One region of the Arthrobacter sp. Y3221159 genome, then DNA from elsewhere that is predicted to be linked to it. Evidence: riboswitches for the same ligand, from Rfam matches in the RefSeq annotation. Region 1 holds a riboswitch; the other holds the start of a gene.
What was found. Region 1 has a riboswitch for thiamine pyrophosphate ahead of thiO (glycine oxidase ThiO). Riboswitches for the same ligand answer to the same signal wherever they lie in the genome.
Positions count from the first base shown of each region.

Region 1 (3,995 bases):
TCTCCTTGATGTTGACGCTTGCAGCGGAGGTTTCGCGGCCGGAGAAGCGGCCAGGGTCGAACGTTTTCCAGCGGGGGTCCGCGGTGCCGTCCATCAGGTCCCGGCAGATGGCGCCGGCTGCGGGTGACAGGAGGACGCCGTGCCGGAAGAATCCGGTGGCCATGATCAGGCCGGCGATGTGCCCGCCCGGGTTGGAGCCCGGAGCGGCGGGCACCCTGCCCAGCAGCGGGGCGTTGTCCGGGGTCGCCGGCCGGGCCCGCGCCGTACATTCAAGCAATTCCAGCTCGGCCACGGCCGGGACCAGGACCTGCGCGTCCCGGAGTAGCTGATAGACGCCGCCTGCGGACACCGTTCCGGCAGCGGACCGGAGGGCTTGCGGGGGTACGGCACCGGCCCCGGCGAGGGCATCCTCACGCTGGGTGGCTCCGATCACCACCGTTCCGTCCTCCCGGGGGACGATGTACACCGGCACGCCGCGGACCAGGCCGCGGACGGTGGCCGTCACCAGCGGCCGGAGGTGCTGCGGTACGGCGAGGCGGAGGATGTCCCCGTAGACCGGCCGCAGCGGCAGGTGCAGGCCCGCGGGCAAGTCCATCAGCGCAGCGGCATCCAGTCCATTGGCCACCACGGTTTCTCCGGCCAGCACTGTGCCGCCGCCGGCGAGCCGGGCTCCCGCAACAGTGCCATCAGCCCACAGCAGGCCCAAGGCCCTGTCCGGCACCGCGTAGCCTTCCGCTGCGCCCGCAACTGCGGGGCCGCGGCCGGCGGCTTCCCCGGCGAGGGCGTTGCGAAGGCAGGACACCAGGAGCCGGGGATCCACCTGGTGGTCCGCGGGGGTGTCGAGGGCACACGCGATGGCGGGGCTGAGCAAAGGTTCCCGCCGCCGCGCCTCGCGGACGGTCAACGGCTCAACAGCCAGGCCATTGGCCTGCTGGACCGCGCGCAGGTCCATCAAAGCCCGGCGGTCGGCGGCGTCGGCACCCACGGCGAGGGTCGGCGTCGTCAGGTACCCGGTTTTCTCCCCGGACGCACAGGCCAGGTCCGCGATGAAGCCGGGCCACCGGGCGGAAGAGGCCAGCATCAGGTCCAGGAGGTCCTCTTCCTGGTAGTGCAGCTCGCTCACCGGTGCGAGCATCCCGGCGGCCGCCCAGCTGGCGCCGGAGCCGGGGGCGTCGTCGATCAGCGCGACGCTGCGGCCTGAGCGCTGTGCTTCCCAGGCGATCGCGTGGCCCACCACTCCGCCGCCGATGACTGCGACGTCGGCCCTGATGGTGCCGTTGGGGGGCTGCGGGGGTGCTGTGTTGGGGGTGCCCATGTGTCTCCTTCCCTACGCCGGAATTACCCGGATCAGGTCAAGCGGTCGGCTCTGACGCCCTCTCAGCCCGGCGCTTTATGACAGCTGCCGCAGGCTCCCGCAGTACGAGGCAAGTGTAGAGGAACTAGGCTTGCAGCCATGAATGTGTCCCACTCCGCTGCCGCTGCCGGCGCCTCCGCAACCGATGCCTTCACCACCGCCGAGGGAACCGCAGGGCTCAAGTCTGCCCGCCTCTATCTGTGTACTGACGCCCGCGCTGACCGCGGTGACTTCGCGGATTTCGTGGATGCCGCCTTCACCGGCGGAGTGGACATTATCCAGCTCCGCGACAAGACCATCGAGGCTGCCGAGGAGCTGGAACTGCTGGCCGTCCTCAGGGAGGCTGCGCAGCGCCATGGCCGGCTGTGGGCAGTGAATGACCGCGCCGACGTCGCGGTGTTGTCCGGCGCGCCGGTGTTCCACATCGGGCAAAAGGACCTCCCCCTGCCCGCGGCACGCACCCTGCTGAACGGCAACGCCGCCATTGGACTCTCCAGCCACACCCCGGAACAGGTTGATGCCGCACTCGTTGCCGCCGCAGGGCCTGCCGGATTGGACTATTTCTGCGTGGGGCCGGTCTGGGCCACCCCCACCAAACCGGGCCGGGCCGCCGTGGGACCGGAGCTGGTGAAATACGCTGCGGCAGCCGCGGCCAAAGCCGGCAACGAGGTGCCGTGGTTCGCCATCGGCGGCATCGACCACTCCAATATCAGCGAGGTGGTGGAAGCGGGAGCCCGGAGGATTGTGGTGGTGCGGGCCATCACCGAAGCGGCGGATCCCGCCGCGGCGGCGGCCTCACTCCTGGCCGTTTTGGACGCTGCCGCGTCCTGACCTGCCGGTGGGGCAACACGGCCCTGCCTTCTATCCCGCCAATGGCCTGCATATTCGGCGGTCTTCGGGCTAGGCTGATTTTCGTGTCACACCATCGGCTGGCTCCCAACGTCCATGAGCACAACAACGCGCTGGAAGAGGCCCTGGGCGCGCTGCGGACCGAGCTGGAGCTGCCCGGGCCATACCCTGAGCACGCGGTCCGGGACGCCGAAGCGGCCGTGGCCGCGCTGGAGCTTCCGTCCCACGACCTGACCGGGGTCGAATTCATCACCATCGATCCGGCCTCGTCCACGGACCTGGACCAGGCGCTGTTCATAGAGGCCGACGGCGACGGCTACCACGTGTTGTACGCCATCGCCGACGTTCCGGCCTTCGTGAAGCCGGGCGGACCGCTGGACCAGGAAACGCGGCGCCGCGGGCAGACCTTCTACGCCCCCGACGGCCGGATTCCGCTGCATCCGGAGGTCATCAGCGAAGGGGCGGGGAGCCTGCTGCCTGGCCAGGAGTGCCCGGCCTTCGTCTGGGACTTCCGCCTGGACGGCAATGCCGAAGTCACCTCTGCCACAGTCAGACGGGCACGGATGCGCAGCCGCGCCAAGCTGAGCTACAAGGGCGCGCAGGCCCAACTTGACACCGGTACCGCATCCCCGGTCCTGCAGCTGCTGAAAGAGGTTGGCCTCAAGCGCGTGGAGCTGGAACGCGCCCGTGACGGCGCCAGCCTGAACATGCCGGAGCAGGAGATCGTCCAGCTCCCCGACGGCGGATACCGCATCGCCGCCGCGCCGCAGCTGCCCGTGGAGGACTGGAACGCCCAGATTTCGCTCATGACGGGCATGGCTGCCGCGCAGCTCATGCTGGACGGCAAGGTGGGCATCCTGCGGACCATGCCCGCGCCGGACGAACGCTCCCTGAACCACTTCAAACTCCAGACGGAGGTGCTGGGGAAACCGTGGGACGGCGAGGTCAGCTACGGCGAGTACCTGCGCAGCCTGGACCCCACCGAACCGCGGCAGCTGGCAATCATGCACTCGGCGGGGATGCTGTTCCGCGGAGCCTCCTACACCGCTTTTGACGGCAGCGTACCGGAGGCTGCTGTGCAGGCCGCCATCGGCGCGGCCTACGCGCACACCACCGCTCCCCTGCGCCGGCTGGTGGACCGCTTTGTGCTGGTGATCTGCGAGGCTCTCAGTAACGGCGGCAACGTTCCTGGCTGGGCGCGGCAGGCCCTGCCGACGCTTCCCGAGATCATGGCCGGCTCGGACCAGCTGGCGTCCCGGATGGAGCGGATGGCGCTGGATACCGTGGAGGCCGCGCTGCTGGTCAACCATGTGGGCCAGGAGTTCGATGCCATCGTCATCTCCGGCTCGAAGCCCCAAAAGGACAACGGCAACGGCGGCAGCCCCCGCAATGGGAATGGGAAGAACGGAAACGGGAAGAACGGAAACGGCAACGGCGGTTCCGGCATCATCCAGATCGCCGAACCTGCCGTAACAGCCCGCTGCGCCGGCGACCTGGAGTCCGGCACCAAGGTCCGCGTCCGCCTGCTTTCCTCCGATATTGCCACCCGCGAGGTCCACTTCGAACTGGTCGCCTGACGCCCGTTGCGGGCCCGGCTTCCCGCCCCGAAGGGTGCAAAAGCCGGTATTGCGGCACTGTACGGCTAGACTGGAGAAGTAGAAATGGATGCCCGGTCGTTGATTTCCTTGATTTGAAACCAACAAGCCCGCCCCTACGCGATCTTGAGATTTGCCCGCTGGTCACCAGTGCCAGCATTAGATAGCCCGCGATCGGCTTCCACTGGAAATGCTTG
Region 1 is NZ_JBNHFC010000001.1:447,344-451,338, reverse strand. Features, by position in the region: gene thiO (glycine oxidase ThiO) at 1-1,315, opposite strand, end outside; TPP riboswitch at 1,308-1,426, opposite strand; gene thiE (thiamine phosphate synthase) at 1,454-2,185, shown strand; gene AC5RT3_RS02120 (RNB domain-containing ribonuclease) at 2,269-3,780, shown strand.

Region 2 (3,995 bases), on a different contig from region 1:
AGTTAAAATTACTTGAAGCTTCAATTTATTCCAAGTACTTTTCTATGGTCCGCGGGTGATGATGCGGCCTCCCAGCACCACGTGGGAAAGATCCCGGACAGCTTCCGGCCGGGTGCGCGGATCCTCGCGGCAGAGAACGACGTCGGCACGCGCCCCCTCAGCCACGCCGTCGGCTCCGAGCCACTCCCGCGCCGCCCAGCAGGCAGCGTCCAGCGCAGCCGCCATGGGCAGGCCTGCCTGGTGCAGGGCAAGGATCTCGTCGGCGATCCTGCCGTGCCTGATGACGCTGCCGGCGTCGGTACCTGCGTAAATCCTCACGCCGGCGTCGTAAGCCTCACCCACCCGCTCCAGGCGCCGCTCCCACAGGGCCATCATGTGCGCCGCGTAGCGCGGGAATTTGTGCTGTGCCTGCGCAGCAATGTCGGGGAACGTGGCGATGTTGACCAGGGTAGGGACGATGGGCACGCCCTGTTCCGCAAAACGGGGAAGGTGCCGCGGCAGGAGCCCGGTGGCGTGCTCGATGCAGTCAATGCCCGCATCCAGCATCTGGTCAAGGGTGTCTTCGGCGAAGCAGTGCGCAGTAACGCGGGCGCCCTCGTCATGGACGGCCCGGACGGCGTCACGGACGACACCGGCCGGAAACGAGGGTGCCAGGTCGCCGGCTCCGCGGTCGATCCAGTCCCCGACGAGCTTGACCCAGCCGTCGCCGTCGCGGGCCTGTTTGCGCACGGCCTCCACCAGGTCCTCCGGTTCCACCTCGTCCGCGAAGCCGCGGAGGTACCGGCGTGTGCGGGCCACATGGCGTCCGGCCCGGATCAGCACCGGGAAGTCCCGGCCGCCCTGCATCCACCGGGTGTCGGCCGGTGAGCCGGCATCACGCACCAGCAGCGTTCCGGCAGCCAGGTCCGCCCGGGCCTGGCCCGCCGCGGTGTCGGAATCCACCGGACCCTCCGGCCCCAGCCCGATATGGCAGTGGGCATCCACCAGGCCGGGCAGCACCCACCCGTCCAGCACCCGGTCCGGAGCCTGCTGCGGGCGGATAAACGTCAGCACCCCGTCCACGGACCACAGGCTCCGGTGTTCGCTGGCCGGCCCGGTCAGCACAGGGCCGCTGAATTCTATGATTTCCGGCATCGGACTCCCTTTTCGCCGCCAGTCATGCTAGCACCGGCAGTCGTGGCAAGGATCTGCGAAGCGGCTGTGGTAGCTTCGTTCCTGACCACACGGGGGCCCCTGCAGGGGCTGAGATCGGGCTGAGGCAGCCTGCGACCGTCGAACCTGTCCGGGTAATGCCGGCGAAGGAAGTGAGTATTCCTTGAGTACACCAAATGAACAGCGGAGCCCTGCCCAAAACCAGTCCGGGAGCGCACTGCCGGACGGAAAGCCAGGGGCACCTGCCACCCGGTCACTGGCATCGCATGCGCTGGCCTTCATCGAAGATGGCGAATCCGGCATCCGGGTCCCGGTGACGGAAATCTCCCTGGAACCGTCCCCCAATGGAGAGGCGAACCCGCCCTTCCGCACCTACCGGACCGCCGGACCGGGCAGTGATCCGGTAATGGGGCTGCCGCCTTTCCGGGCAGCATGGATCGCGGAGAGGGGAGACACCGAGGCGTACAGCGGCAGGGGCAGGAACCTGCTCGACGACGGCCGCTCGGCTGTCCGCCGCGGCGCCGCGTCAGCCGAGTGGAAGGGCGCGCAGCCGGTGCCCCGCCGCGCCGTCGTGGGACGGACCGTGACCCAGATGCACTATGCCAGGCAGGGCATCATCACCCCTGAGATGCGCTTCGTGGCCCTGCGCGAAAACTGCGACGTGGAGCTGGTCCGCAGCGAGCTGGCGGCGGGCCGCGCCATCATCCCCAGCAACATCAACCACCCCGAGTCGGAGCCGATGATCATCGGCAAGGCATTCCTGGTGAAGATTAACGCCAACATCGGCAACTCCGCTGTCACCAGTTCCATCGCGGAAGAGGTGGACAAGCTGCAGTGGGCCACGCAGTGGGGCGCGGACACCGTGATGGACCTCTCCACCGGCGATGACATCCACACCACGCGGGAATGGATCATCCGGAACTCCCCCGTGCCGATCGGTACCGTGCCCATCTACCAGGCGCTGGAGAAGGTCAATGGCGAAGCCAACAAGCTGACCTGGGAGATCTTCCGCGACACCGTCATTGAGCAGTGCGAGCAGGGCGTGGACTACATGACGGTGCACGCCGGCGTCCTCCTGCGCTACGTGCCGCTGACAGCAAACCGGGTCACGGGCATCGTGTCGCGCGGCGGCTCCATCATGGCCGGCTGGTGCCTGGCCCACCACCAGGAGAATTTCCTCTACACGCACTTCGACGAGCTGTGTGAAATCTTCGCCAAATACGACGTCGCGTTTTCCCTTGGGGACGGGCTGAGGCCGGGCGCCACGGCGGACGCGAACGACGCCGCCCAGTTCGCGGAGCTGGACACGCTCGCGGAACTCACCCTGCGGGCCTGGGAATACGACGTCCAGGTGATGGTGGAAGGTCCCGGGCACATCCCCTTCCACCTGGTCCGTGAAAACGTGGAGCGCCAGCAGGAGCTGTGCAAGGGTGCGCCCTTCTACACCCTGGGTCCCCTGGTTACCGACGTGGCACCCGGCTACGACCACATCACCTCAGCCATCGGCGCTACGGAAATCGCCCGCTACGGCACGGCGATGCTCTGCTACGTGACACCGAAGGAACACCTCGGCCTGCCCAACAAGGACGACGTCAAGACGGGGGTCATCACCTACAAAATCGCAGCGCACGCTGCGGACCTGGCCAAGGGCCACCCCGGCGCGCACGAACGCGATGACGCCCTGTCCAAGGCACGCTTTGAATTCCGCTGGCGCGACCAGTTCGCCCTGTCACTGGATCCGGTGACCGCCGAGGCCTTCCATGACGAGACGCTGCCAGCGGAGCCGGCCAAGACGGCCCATTTCTGCTCCATGTGCGGGCCCAAGTTCTGCTCGATGCGGATCAGCCAGGATATCCGGGACGAATACGGAACCGCGGAAGCACAGGCGGCCCTTGCCGACCGGGCCACGGGGATGCGGGAGAAGAGCCAGGAATTCCTGGCATCGGGCGGCAAGGTCTACCTGCCGGAACCGCAGCTGCCCGAGACGGTTTCCACGTAGAAGCCTTCCCCTTCGTCCGGCTGGCAATTGGGGGCCGGCCGGACGGAGGGGAAGCCCGGGCGGTCCGTCAGGACGCGCGGGCGGACCGGGCCCTGCTGATGTCGCTGATAAAGGACCGGACGGCCCGGTCGCCGTCGGGGGAATCATGCGGCCGGTGCCCGCCGGCAGCGGTGCGGTGCACGGCTCCGGTTTCGCGGAGGTAGCCGGCAATTTCCTCATACAGGGGTTCCCATCCGCCGGTCAGGACCAGGGTGGGGACCCCGGGAACAATGTGCAGCGGCGCCTCCCAGGAGGGCGCCTGCAGCCGCAGTCGCCGGGCGGACCGCTTCTCCTCCGCGGTGGCCGGTTCCTGCAGGTCGGTGGCATAGACCCGCCGCACGAACTCGCGCTGGAAGTCTTCGTCGCTGAGCTGGTGCCGGACCTCGAACAAGGGCTGCATGAGGCCGATGTGGGCGGCCGTGGCCGGCAGTTCCGCCGTCAGCGACAGGCATGCCGGTTCCACGAGGGTCAGCGAATAGACGAGATCGGGCCGTTCCACGGCAGCCATCATGGCCGCGATGGCACCCTGGGCGTGGGCCACGACGTGGCCGCCGGCGGCGCCGCGCCCATCATCAGCGAGCGACCGCAACACGATGGCGGTATCCGCGGCGAACGAGGACTCCACCGGTTCGGCGACCGGATCGAAACCGTGGCGGCGCAGGAACAGAGCGTCGTAGGACAGTGCCATGCCATGCTGGCGCGGCCATGCTGCGGCACCGTAACTTCCGGCGCCGTGCACGAACACTACCCTCTGCTTGAACATGTCCCAACCCTATTCCACGGCACAGACTTCCCCGGGAACCGC
Region 2 is NZ_JBNHFC010000008.1:17,967-21,961, forward strand. Features, by position in the region: gene AC5RT3_RS09795 (amidohydrolase family protein) at 43-1,134, opposite strand; TPP riboswitch at 1,214-1,321, shown strand; gene thiC (phosphomethylpyrimidine synthase ThiC) at 1,316-3,151, shown strand; gene AC5RT3_RS09805 (alpha/beta hydrolase) at 3,219-3,953, opposite strand.
Region 2: linked by a shared signal. The riboswitch ahead of thiC (phosphomethylpyrimidine synthase ThiC) and the one ahead of thiO (glycine oxidase ThiO) in region 1 are both predicted to bind thiamine pyrophosphate.